3 regions of the Paenibacillus sp. FSL H3-0302 genome follow, and region 1 is predicted to be linked to each of the others. Evidence: riboswitches for the same ligand, from Rfam matches in the RefSeq annotation. Region 1 holds a riboswitch; each other region holds the start of a gene.

Region 1 (4,290 bases):
GGCATCTTGACCGCTCAGTCGGATGGGCGTTCCATTTTTCAGAATGGTAGCGAAGGCTAATGTTTCAGCTAGTGCCCAGTCGACCTTTTCACCCTCATTCAGTGCATCTTTACGACGTTGTAAAATGCGCTCCAGCTTCGGATAAACCTGGAATCCAGCAGGAACCGTCAACAGTTCACGATTGATCTCCTGCAGGCTGGAGATGGATACCGCTGTAGTGTTTGCCGCTGCGCGGTCCGTTTGTAGAGGAATGAAGGCTTTGGGTTCTTTTTTCTTATGATTGCCTTCCTTCATAGTATCGTACGCACGCTGCAATACGCTTTCTGCTTCAGCATTCATCTTTTGTACGTCTTCGGCGGTAAGAACCTTTTCGTTTTTCAGTCTCTCTGCATAAACCTTGTAGACGGTTGGATGATTGCGAACCTTGCCGTAGACAATAGGTTGTGTGGTTTCAGGATCATCCATTTCGTTGTGACCATGACGGCGGTAGCCGATGAGATCAATTACGAAATCTTTTTTGAATTGATGGCGGTATGCGCTAGCTAAACGTACAGCTGCTACGCAGGCCTCTGGGTCATCAGCGTTGACATGGACTATTGGGATTTCATACCCTTTGGCGATGTCACTCGCATAATGCGTAGAACGGGAATCTTCACTTTCAGTCGTAAAACCAATTCGGTTATTAACAATGATATGGATCGTCCCACCATTTTGATAACCTTGAAGTTTGCCGATATTAAGCGTTTCTGCAACAATTCCTTCACCTGGAAAAGCAGCATCGCCATGCATCAGCACCGCCATAGCTTTACTGGTATCAATCTTCGGCAGTCCTGCAGTGCTCCGATCTTCTTGTGCGGCACGAGTGAAACCTTCCACGACAGGATTGACGAATTCCAAGTGACTTGGGTTATTCGCTAGTGTTATTCTTGTGCGTACGGTTTCTCCTTCACGGACAGCACGGTCTGCACCGAGATGGTATTTCACATCACCTGTCCAACCATAGTTAATGCCTGTGGAGCCTTCGGAAGGGAAAAGCTCCTTGTTCGGAGAATGATGAAACTCTGAAAATATGATATCATAAGGTTTGCCCAAAATATGTGCAAGAACGTTGAGGCGGCCGCGATGCGCCATGCCCATCAAAATATGCTCCGCACCGTCATGTGCAGCAGCACGTACGATTTCATCTAACATCGGCACAAGAGCATCATTGCCTTCAAGACTGAAACGCTTCTGACCTACAAAAGTCTTGTGGAGGAAGGTTTCAAATTGCTCTACCTGAATCAGGCGGTTCAGGAGCTCTTTGCGTTCTGTATTATTTAGGGGTGCTGGTGAGCTGGTGGATTCTGCCTGTCTATTTAGCCATTGCAGTTCTTTTTCTTCATGCACATGCCCGAATTCATAGGCGATAGTCTTGGTGTATGCCTGACGCATACGTTGCACGGCATCCCATCCGGTATGCACATCATTCGGCGCATTTTCCCATATAAGCGTGGCAGGCAGTGCGATCAGGTCTTCGCGGGTCAGCCCATAGGTTTCAAGCTCAAGATATTTTGCCATGGGATTCTGATCGCGTACCAGCGGATCAATTTCAGCGGCCATATGGCCATATATACGAATATTGGCGATTAGCTTGGAAGCTCTTACTGCTTTTCTAAGCCATTCGGTGTCTCCCGAGATGCGCGGCTGAGGAGCCGGTTCGCTATCCGGAGTTAGGGGAGGAGGTCCCGAATTTGTAAAAAGCTCGCGATAATTATTTTCTACGGTGGAGGGATCTTTCACAAACTGTTCATATCTTTCTTGAATGTAGCCTAAATTGGGTCCGTAATACTTACTCCAAATGGATTCGTTATAGGGCTCTTTGGCTGCCATGAATACATCCTCCTTAACGGATGAACTCCATACGTGACATTTTGTGTCAACGCTTACTGGAGCTGTGATGATTGCGGTTTCATTTCTCATCTTATTGTGCTACTTTCGGCCACTGTAATCAATTCATTCTTTCGTCCAATACGTTCGCAAAATGGTATGGGTTAGCTTGTTCTAATGAAAAGAAGGGTGTTTCTTCTCATTACCCATTCTAAAGGCCTATTAAAATGATTCTATTATCCTTATTTTTAACTATTAGGTCAGTAAATATTTATTTTGCTAGTACAATTTATTTTATGTAACGGACGAGTATCGTGATAATCGGACAAGATCTTTGAAAAAAAATCTTTTATTTTTCGTTTTTAAAATAGAAAGTAACCAGGAATCGACACACTTTTCCGCTTTCTTTTTGTATAATGTTATTGCAGATAGTAATTTTATAGTTTTTTAAGTAGATCCTTTCGTGAAAAGGGTCCAGTAAAAGGTAAACTTGCCGAAAGGCAGGGGCACAAAGTCGCGGGTCTAAGGTAGAGATACTATGACAGCCGGATTGCCTGGGGACGTAAAATCTTAGGGGGAGATTTTTTGGAAAAGTCCAACCAGGGTAGCAACAGAGAACAGCAGTTTATTGATCTGGATCAAGAGTGGGTACATTTATTATTAGCAGCTAAGAAGGCTGGCATTAAGGCAGATGAAATCCGCCAGTTCTTTCATGAGAAAACTGTGCAGATCGTGCAGTAATACATTAGAGGGGTTACATATCGAAAAAGGGCACAGCGGTTCTTCGCTGTGTCCTTTTTCGATATGATTTAGTAGAAGAGAGGATCGTACCAGATTAGTAGGAAGTATTAATCCTTTTGATCGAGCTTCCATTTCTGATAGTCCAGAAATTCTTTGAATTCGCGTTTGCTAATGCCTGAGTCCATAGCTTCCTGCACCAATCGGAACCATTCCGAATCTAAATGTGATTCCTCTGCATCATTGGGTTCTCCATAGAGTAGGGCATGAATGGATACCTGAAGCGCGTCAGCGATTTTTTCGATAAACTGGATGGATGGATTGGATTGGATGTTTCTCTCCACGTTGCTAAGATACGACTTAGCTACATCTGCTCTGTCCGCAAGCTCAGATAGGGAGAAACCCTTGTCTAGGCGGAGCTGCTGGATACGTTGGCCCATATTCTGTGGCACTATGCTGACGCCCCTCCGTAATTTTTGTTATTAGTATAGCAAATATCAATAAATCGGACAAAGTTTATTGTAAAGAGAAGAGCAGCAATCTGCTTATCCGTGGCCGGATTCAGGATCTGCTGCTCTTCGAGTATTTTATTAAATTACTTTATTGATCTTAGTAGTCTTTTTTCGCACCTTGTTTAGCTACGAAATCCCAAGTCAGTGTTAAGCTATCGCCTTGGAAAATATTTTGATCTTGGTTATTTTCCACAAATTCGAATTGGACGGAGAAGCTGTCGTTGGTACCGGCTTTAATACCGGATGCTTCGGTAAAGAGTTGATCCCAACCTGTATTTTTTACGAGATCCGGATGCTGACTTTTTAAAGCAGCAAGTGTAGTCTCATAAACTACATTTTCAGGAGAGACGATAGGTACTCCTTTATCATTATTTCTAAGGAATTTAACTTTAATGAACTCGGCTAAATCCAGGTAGTTATCTCCTTTAGCATCCGTGATTTGAGTCGATGTATTCAGAATAATAGATCCGATATCGAGCGAACCATCGTTTTTCAATTTGAAGGATTTAGTTACAGTATCACCTGGTTTCAGGTTAGGAATATTAACGATGACAGAAGGGTCGGAGTTCAGATCGAGCGTGCCCGCTGCGAATGTAGCTGTGCTTTGCGCAGTGTCGCTAAAGTATGCGAAGGTTCCTCCGCCGATTAATGATAAACCCAGTGCTGCAGATGCTACGCCAAGACCCAATGTTTTCTTGATACCCATAATAAAATTCCTCCTCAAATTTGTGTTTGAATTTTTTATAAAATTTATATATTGTATCTTCCGGTTCGTAAGCGGAAGTGGACAATCAACTTAGGGCTGTGTTTCTGTTGGGGGCGGTGAGGCTGGCAGTAGGGCAGCATTTTTCTTTTCTAATGCAGCTACAGCCTTCCAAGAGGTATACAGAGCATAGAGCAGAAGCATCAAGCCAGGCACGATCATGAGGACTACACTTCCAGCTTTGGAAACCGCGAAATTCATAGCGTAACCGACATAGGGTACAGTGACCCCGGTATACTGAGCTACAACATTCACAGAACTGGTAGGGTTCATGTCGGGCGCGTCGTTGTTATCGCCTTTAGTGCGATAAACAGCTTCACCAGTAGCGTTATTGACGGTCGCTTCTACAATTCGGTGAGTAATGAGCAGATTATCTTCATTCCTAAAGGTGATGACATCGCCTGGTTTGAA
Region 2 (4,290 bases), 2.0 Mb from region 1:
TGGAAAAAAACAATTCGTTATTTACTCATTGGGGAATTTTGTTTCGACTAAACTAATGAATATTCCTTATACACAAAGCGGTATCATTCTTACGCTTAAAATAAAGAAGGATGAAAAAGGACACACGAGTATAACTAACGTAGGTTACATCCCGACTTGTGTAGATCGAAGAATAAAAAGCGGCAGGAAAATTACAGAGATCATCCCCATCCGCGACGCATTAAAGAGAAGCGACACCGACATAAAAACAGAACGGCGAAATCTCATGAATCGAATGTTGAAACATACGACAACAATCTTAAAGAGGGAATAGAGTCGTTACAGAAAAATAACGTTCCGCGGAATTTACCGCGGAACGTTATAGATTTAGACCTCAAAACTGTGTTTGGGTTTAGCGTAAACGATCAGGCATCATTAATTTAAGGAATTCTAGAATACCATTCTCTACTACAAGTTCTTCTCTATCTTGATCAGCAAGTACTCTTCTGATGATATCTTCTTTACCCTCCAGCACTTTACTTGTCCAATGAGGATCAATGATAAGAGATCGTCCTACTGCTACTAATTCAGCATTTGTCAACGTGTCCTCTGCGTCCTGTTTGGTACGGATATCTCCTACCCCAATTAAAGGTACACGGCCATTGATTTTCTCATGTACATATTGCAGGATTGATTTTTCTTTAAAATCTTCTGATGCAGATACTTTCTTAAAATCCCCTAATGAAATATGCAGATAATCCAGCTTTTTATCAGCTAATTTATCAATAAGATAAAAGGTATCGGTGATTTTAATTCCAGGCTCTTCATATTCTTCTGGAGAAAAACGATACCCGACAATAAAATCCTTAACCTTTGAATTGTCAACGACAGCAATAACTGCATCCACTAATTGGTTAATGAAATTAAATCTTTTCTCTAAGCTTCCGCCCCATTGATCTTCACGACGGTTGGAGTGTGGAGAGAAGAATTGTTGGATTAAATATGTGTTTGCTCCATGAATTTCTACCCCGTCAAATCCAGCTTGAATAGCACGTTGAGTCGCTTTTTTAAAATCCTCAATTACACCGAAAATTTCATCTTCTGTTAATGCTCTTGGAATTTCTGCATTCGGGCGTTCGGCAGCAATGGCGCTGGAGGAAACGGGTTGTACGCCACGCAATATTTTTGAATCTGTCATTCTTCCTGCATGGAATAGCTGTAAAATAGCCTTTGTTCCATTTCGTTTAATAGTAGATGCTAATCGGCTGAGGCTAGGAATAAATTCATCGGAGGAAACACTAAGTTCACCTTCCCATCCTTTTCCACCCTCTTGTACATTTGCTGCCGCAGTGATGACCGCACCTACTTCGCCCGTTCTTAGCGAATAGTATTTCAATTCATCTTGTGTTACTACACCGTCATAAAAGCTCATTCGCGTGGTCATTGGAGCCATAACCACTCGGTTTTTTAATGTCAGCCCTCTGCGAAAAGTTAATGCTGTGTCTAGTGCTATCATCTTTTTCCCAACTTTCATTAAATTATATTTAGATAAATTATTATATACATGCGCATACATATAAATTACAGCAATGATTTATTCTTGTCAACTAATAAAGAACTGCTGTTGGATACAACAAAAAGCGCTGTTCCGCTGAACAGCGCTTTTCGCTCGTTATGAATCGTCCTTATTATTCTAGTTCGGCCGGTTTTACAATGGCTGCACCTTTATTATTTTTGGAATATTTAGCTTCGATTTTCGTGGTGTATGTATCTTTGGCTCCATCACTTACCAGCACATAACTCAGATCGACTATCAGCTTTTCCGTTTGCCAGGTCTTAGTATTGACGAATAATTTCCACGTTACGCTTTTGGGTTGAACTGTCTCTCCATCCCAGAGGTTCTCCTGGTCATAGAGTTTGATTATCCCCTTAGCTGCTGTCGGATCGGTTACCGTGAATTGTAAGACTGTTTGTGCGCCAGCAGTGCTGACTTTCATGGATTTTTTATAACTTTTGACCGAATCAAGCATGGAAACAGGATCGTATTGGCCTTTAGAGTAAAAGGCATCCCATTCCGTTTTCTCCAGTCCAAGCCAATATTGTGCATCAGGATCGATTGGCTCCCCGTCATCGTCGTAACCTTCATCTTCAGATTCATCGATCAGTTCACTTCCGTCTACAAGATAGTAAAACTCCTTGTCATTGGCATATAGACTGTACGATGTTTCTAAAAGACTACTAGCGACAGTGCCTGCTGCGGCAAAATTCGGCAGACGGTTGATATCCAGCTTCAGAGTGTTGGTGTTGCTGATACGCACCCCGCCGCTTTGAATATCCTGTTTTTTGGTCACATCCAGATGGAAATTCTTTATTGCTTTGGAGGCTGCCGTTACTTTGTTGATCATCTGATCCGCGGTTACTACTGTTGAGGTAGCTGCTGACACTACTCCTGGATTAGACATCCATCCGATCGTTCCGGACAGCAATAAAGCACCTACTGCCAAACTAGTACCTATTGTTTTGAAAAAACTGTTCATGTACTTCCCCTTTCGGCCCCTTGCGATAATGTAACGCCGTATAGGTCGAAATAATAAAAGAGCTCAAAATAGACTACATATTCTTAGAGCTATCCTTTATGCTTCATAAGACATCCCTATGGCGGCCTGGCGATCATTTCCTTCTGTCGAAAGGCTTTAGACCCATGGCTTTGTGTCATCATCTTTCGATGATTTTACCTTTAACGCGGACATTCAATTAGTTTTAATAGATTACGGACGCATGTCCCACCGCTAATTTTATCATGGTTATAATTACCTGTAAACGACTTATCTTCCATTCGAATTCGCTATGATACTCAGAAGAAATACTACAATCAAAATGAAAAATGAACGATTACATACGCTTATAAGTCTTATTAATGAGAACAGTAAAGACAGGGGGTGCAGCAAAATGAGTGACCGGGAAATTTTCGAGCTCTATAAAGAACAAGTATATTATTTTTGTTACTACTTAATGAAAAATCAGGCAGATGCGGAGGATATTTCCCAAGAGGTATTTGTAAAAGTTATCTTAGCGGATAAGTCGAAGGTAAGAAACTTGAAAGCTTGGATTTTACGAATTGCTTCGAATGAGTGCAACAGTGTGATCAAAAGGCGTAAGACGGGGTGGATGAAAGAAGTACGTAATTATTTACTATCCAGGTCTGAGGAATCAAACCCTGTAGAAAAACGTTTGGATCGACAGGAAACTAAAAAAGAATTACAAGGGTTATACAGTCAGCTTTCCGACAAAATCAGAATGGTAGTAGTCCTTCGTTTTATAAACGAATTGACTGTACCCGAGATCTCTAAAGTTATGAGCATACCCGAAGGAACTGTAAAATCCAGACTGAACAAGGGACTTAAAATACTAAATAGAATGGGTGGAACCCAACTAAAGGAGCTGAATAGTAATGAGTCTGTATATTGAAAAAGATAAACATATTCCCCGACCGGATTATGATTTGATGTGGACTGCCATAAAACAAGAAGCTTATACACGTCAAAGAAATCTGCATGCCTCCCAGAATACTCCTAGGTCTAATAAAAAGGTTATTCCTATCAGTATTGTCTTCTCTTGCCTCTTACTTGTAGCCATTCCTGTATTCGCTAGTATGACGATTAATTGGGATAAAATTGGTGGTCGAAGTGTGAGCAATGCATTAAATAACGGCATCGGTCAACAGTATAATCTTCAAACTTCCAGTTCAGGAGTAACAATGAATTTGAACGGTGTTGTAACTGATGGAGAAAAAATGAAAATGCTGTTATCACTTGATACTAAATCTGATCTATCCAAATATACTGGATTTGCTACAGAGGAAAACATCATGACTAGTGAATCCGGTGCCAAGGCAAAGGTATACGGTTATTTAGAATACGATCCTGAAAGCCAGAAACTCATTGGAGTATATGAGACACCCGATACATTAAAGGATGATAAAAAGGACTACAGGTTTGAAGCACGGAATCTCATTTTTTACAGTGATCGGAATATTCCCTTACAATCTAATCATCAAGCAGGGGATACTATCAATACTGGAGTTAAGCAATATCCAAGCCTTCAAATCGAATCCGTTCGATATGTTTCCAATCAAACCATTATCCGTTACAAAGTCGCTGCATCACCATCTGACTTAGGACGGGGTAACCCACATTTGGTAGTTAGTACTGGTGGTCAAGAGAATGAAGCAATTCCAACCATCATGCCTAACGAAGGATCGGATTTATTTATTGAACAGGTTTTCAATATAACTGAATCAGATTGGAAGGA
Region 3 (4,290 bases), 680 kb from region 1:
ATACCGCAGTAGCAGTAGCATTTGTAGTTGTAGTTGTCATTGTCTCTGTGGTGGCAACTAGTCTTGCTCTTGTAGTTGCAGTTGTTCTTACAGTTGTTGCAGTTGCAGCTGCCTCCCCCGGAGCAGAAACAAATCTTTAGAAAAACGTGCTTGCTTCCGGCTGGTACAGCCCGGTACGCACGGATCAAGTATTAAGAAGAAGTTGGTTAGGTTAAGAACGGAAAGGGAATTTGGAACTGTAGAAACGGAGTGTTCGCCCGAAAGATTTCCGTAGGAAAGCTAGCTTCGAAAGCATATGCTATCCTCGGATTTCTACCGCGAGAAGCGGTTCAATCAGGAAATCTGAGGATAACAGCGATCGGAAGTCCAAAATCCCTTGGAGTGGTTTCTACCTAACAAATTTTTTTAGTGCATCCGCTCGAAATAAGGCTAAGTGGAAGCTGACGTTTTGATAACAATTCAAATATGCTCGATTTCCATAATTCAAGGAGGGTTCATTCTATGAAAATGGTACTTCTATCAGGCGGTTCAGGTAAACGGTTATGGCCGTTGTCCAACGACTCACGTTCAAAGCAATTTCTAAAGGTACTTGAAAGCCCTCAAGGTGAACCAGAATCCATGGTACAACGTGTCTGGAGACAGCTGGAGGAAGCAGGGATGGCAGAATCATCTTATCTGGCCACCGGCCGTGGCCAAGTAGAAATGATACAAAGCCAACTGGGAAGTCATGTGCCGATTATCGTTGAACCGGAGCGTCGGGATACTTTTCCGGCTATCGCCTTAACAGCTACCTATCTTTATTCAGTGGCAGGTGTTTCTCCAGCGGAGACGGTAGCAATATTGCCTGTTGACCCTTATGTAGAAGCATCTTTTTTCGATACCATAGCTATGCTTGAGGGGACCATGCTGGAAAGTGGAGCAAATCTGGCTCTAATGGGTGTTGTTCCTGAACATGCCTCAGAGAAATACGGATATATTATTCCTACCACCGAAGAGGCGGGGGAAAATGGTTTTATGAAGGTGAGTCACTTTCAAGAGAAACCAGACCGCATACAAGCAGAACAGCTCATCGAACAAAATGCCTTGTGGAATTGCGGAGTGTTTGCCTTCCGCTTAGGGTACTTGTTAGATATTTTGCAGCGTAAAGGGTTGCCTTTAGGATATGAAGAATTGCAGAAGCAGTATAAGCTATTGTCTTCCATCAGCTTTGATTATGAAGTGGTGGAGAAAGAAGAACATATTGTGGTGCAGCCGTATGATGGATTCTGGAAGGATCTTGGAACGTGGAATACGCTGACAGAGGAAATGAGCAGCAAGCATGTAGGAAAAGGTTTTGTGACGGCGGATTCTGAGGGGACTTGCTTGATTAATGAGCTGGACATTCCGATTACGGTAATTGGTGCGAAGGATCTGATCATTGCGGCTAGCCCGGATGGGATTCTAGTTACCCATAAAGCTGAGAGCCCACGGATTAAAGAAGTGCTGAAGACCTTTGAACAAAGACCGATGTACGAGGAACGCCGTTGGGGCCATTACAAAGTTATTGATTATGTGAAATATGATGAAGGCAATGAAGTGCTGACCAAACGGATTTTTATATCCGAGGGGAATAATATCAGCTATCAATTACATCGCAAGCGTAGTGAAATTTGGACAATCGTCAGCGGCGAAGCAAGTATTGTGCTGAATGAGAAAAAACATAATGTGAAGGCTGGGGACGTGGTACGTATACCGGAAGGAACGAAGCACGCGATCCTTGCTTTGACGGATGTTGAGTTTATAGAGGTACAGACGGGGTCTGAATTAGTAGAAGAAGATAACATACGTATTACTTTAGACTGGAATGATATAGAACTACAACAATTCATTTCATAGGTCTAACCTATCTATTTAACCAATTCAAAATTTCTTGAAACAGGTAAATTGACTCAATTATCAAAAAAAGTCATAAAAACACTAAATATATCATTAATTGTCGTCGATACTTACGGTAAGAGAGATTATTTCTCTTAAATTGAAAAGGCAAACCTATCGAAAGGTAGGGACGCAAAGCTATAGGGCCTTCGAAAGAGTGGCAGCCTGGCTACCGAAAGGGAGATTATTTTGAAAGCTTACCGTACGTATCGATTGTTTGGTGCATTTCTGTCACTCGTCCTGTTTCTGACTGCACTTCCGCTTGCTGTTGGAATTTCGCCGTCTGTTGTCATAGCTGCTTCAAATTCTGGAACGCCAGTTACCCCAGGTGCCTCACCTGAAGCCGTAAAGCTGCTTAACTATTTTTACTCGATCTCAGGAAAAGGTATTATTGCCGGTCAACATGACTATTTAGAAAGTCCAGATGAAATTAACAATATGCTGAAGGGAACCAGCGGGCAATATGCGGCTCTTCACGGTTATGAAATGGGTGCGATCAGTGGTCAGTCCGAAGCAACGATGGCTTGGCAACGTCAAAATGTGGTGAACAGCGCCATCAACTGGAATAAAGCGGGCGGGATCGTAGCTATGACTTTTCATGCTAACCTGCCGGGCACCTCTTATGACTGGGATAATGTGAAAAAAACACTTAGCCAGAGTGAGTTCGATAGTTACGTTACACCGGGTACCAAGCAATATAACAATCTGATCGCTGAGCTTGATAAGGTGGCCGTCTCTTTAAAAAGCTTGCGCGATGCCAATGTTCCGGTGCTTTGGAGACCCTATCATGAAATGAACGGGAACTGGTTCTGGTGGGGGAAGAAAAATAACTTTTCTAAACTATGGAATATTATGTATGACCGTTTTGTTAACGTTCATAAATTAAATAATTTGTTATGGGTATGGAGTCCGAATGCTCCCAATGTTTGGTCAGATCCTTATGCGCTAACTTATCCAGGTGCTGATAAAGTAGATATTCTGGCAGCAGATATATACGAAAATGATTACCAGCAAAAATACTATGACAGCTTATTGAGTCTAGCCGCAGGCAAACCGATTGCGATCGGGGAAAATGGTGAAATGCCTAATCTGGAGAAGCTTCAGCAATCGCAAAGTAAATGGACGTATATGATGAGCTGGGGAAAAATGCTTTACGAGAATAACAGTGCAGACACAATCAAAACATTTATGAATAGCAACTATACCCTGACCAGAGATAAATTAAATACTGGTCTGGCACCGACACCTAGCGCCGCACCAGCGCCGGCACCTTCCGAAGAAGAGGGGGAGGCAGCAATTCCTCTCGCGAAGGGGCTTGCAGGAGAGTATTACAACAACATGCAGTTGTCGGGAGCAGCAGCTCTTAACAGAACTGATGCAATAATCGATTTCAATTGGCGGCAAGGCTCGCCGGATGCCGCCCTCGGGATTGATCGGTTCTCCATACGTTGGAGCGGTAAAATCAAGCCATTATATAATGAGCAATATACATTTTACACTACCTCAGATGATGGTATCCGTGTCTGGGTGAATGGGGAATCCGTGATTGATAGTTGGACTAAGCAAAGTGGTACTGAGCGTAAGGGCACTATAACGCTGAAGGCTGGCCAGCTATATGATATCAAGGTGGAGTATTACGAGAATGAAGGCGATGCGAGAGTCCGCTTGATGTGGGAAAGTGCTAGTCAAGCTAAAGAGACAGTTCCAGCAAGTGCACTTTTTCTTCCGGATGTCTCCTGATTGATGAAAATTAAAGGTCGATCCTTAGTGGCTCTGCGTTATTGCAGAGCTACTAAGCTATAGTCCTCATTAGGTCAGAAGACGATTGTCCGATAACAGGTATGTTTTTAACACCTGTGGAGGCAGTACAGCTACCGAAAGGAGGATTTATTTGCGTAAATATTATAAGAAAAACAGATTGTTGTTTACTATGTTACCGGTCTTTATTATTTTTTCCTTGCTGCCTTGGGGAGAGGTTAAAAGTCTTCCGAAGGCTATGAGTGTTTCTTCCTCCCTACCTCCGGCTATACCAAGTAATCCTTCGGCTTCTGAAGAAGCCAAGCAACTACTAAGTAATTTGGTAAATCTACGTGGCAAAGGGCTCTTGTCCGGCCAGCATGATTATCTAGAAAGTCCAGATGAACTGGTTCATAAGCTGAAGAATACTTCGGGACAAAATGCTGTTCTACATGGTTATGAATTAGGGGCGATTAATAATCAATCCGAAGAGACGATCGCAGAACAGCGGCAAGCTGTTATAGACAGTGCAATTGAATGGCATCAAGAGGGTGGCATTGTAGCGATGACCTTCCATCAGAGCTTACCGGGAACCTCTCCAGAGTGGTCCAATGTAAACAGAAGTCTCAGTCAAGAGAA

What was found. A riboswitch is a leader RNA that binds a small molecule or an ion and turns the genes downstream of it on or off. The one in region 1 is predicted to bind cyclic di-GMP.
Region 2: linked by a shared signal. The riboswitch ahead of MHH50_RS10615 (DUF6612 family protein) and the one ahead of MHH50_RS01930 (anti-repressor SinI family protein) in region 1 are both predicted to bind cyclic di-GMP.
Region 3: linked by a shared signal. The riboswitch ahead of MHH50_RS04770 (glycosyl hydrolase) and the one ahead of MHH50_RS01930 (anti-repressor SinI family protein) in region 1 are both predicted to bind cyclic di-GMP.

The regions. Positions count from the first base shown of each region.
Region 1 covers NZ_CP150284.1:433,975-438,264, forward strand. Annotated here, with positions in the region: gene MHH50_RS01925 (2-oxoglutarate dehydrogenase E1 component) at 1-1,869, opposite strand, end outside; cyclic di-GMP riboswitch class I at 2,340-2,424, shown strand; gene MHH50_RS01930 (anti-repressor SinI family protein) at 2,452-2,607, shown strand; gene MHH50_RS01935 (helix-turn-helix domain-containing protein) at 2,715-3,044, opposite strand; gene MHH50_RS01940 (TasA family protein) at 3,214-3,822, opposite strand; gene MHH50_RS01945 (signal peptidase I) at 3,913-4,290, opposite strand, start outside.
Region 2 covers NZ_CP150284.1:2,428,920-2,433,209, reverse strand. Annotated here, with positions in the region: gene MHH50_RS10625 (CapA family protein) at 1-313, shown strand, start outside; gene MHH50_RS10620 (NADH-dependent flavin oxidoreductase) at 392-1,513, opposite strand; gene MHH50_RS10615 (DUF6612 family protein) at 1,668-2,516, opposite strand; cyclic di-GMP riboswitch class I at 2,634-2,725, opposite strand; gene MHH50_RS10610 (RNA polymerase sigma factor) at 2,929-3,447, shown strand; gene MHH50_RS10605 (DUF4179 domain-containing protein) at 3,431-4,290, shown strand, end outside.
Region 3 covers NZ_CP150284.1:1,117,658-1,121,947, forward strand. Annotated here, with positions in the region: gene MHH50_RS04765 (sugar phosphate nucleotidyltransferase) at 502-1,875, shown strand; cyclic di-GMP riboswitch class I at 2,012-2,091, shown strand; gene MHH50_RS04770 (glycosyl hydrolase) at 2,104-3,654, shown strand; gene MHH50_RS04775 (glycosyl hydrolase) at 3,806-4,290, shown strand, end outside.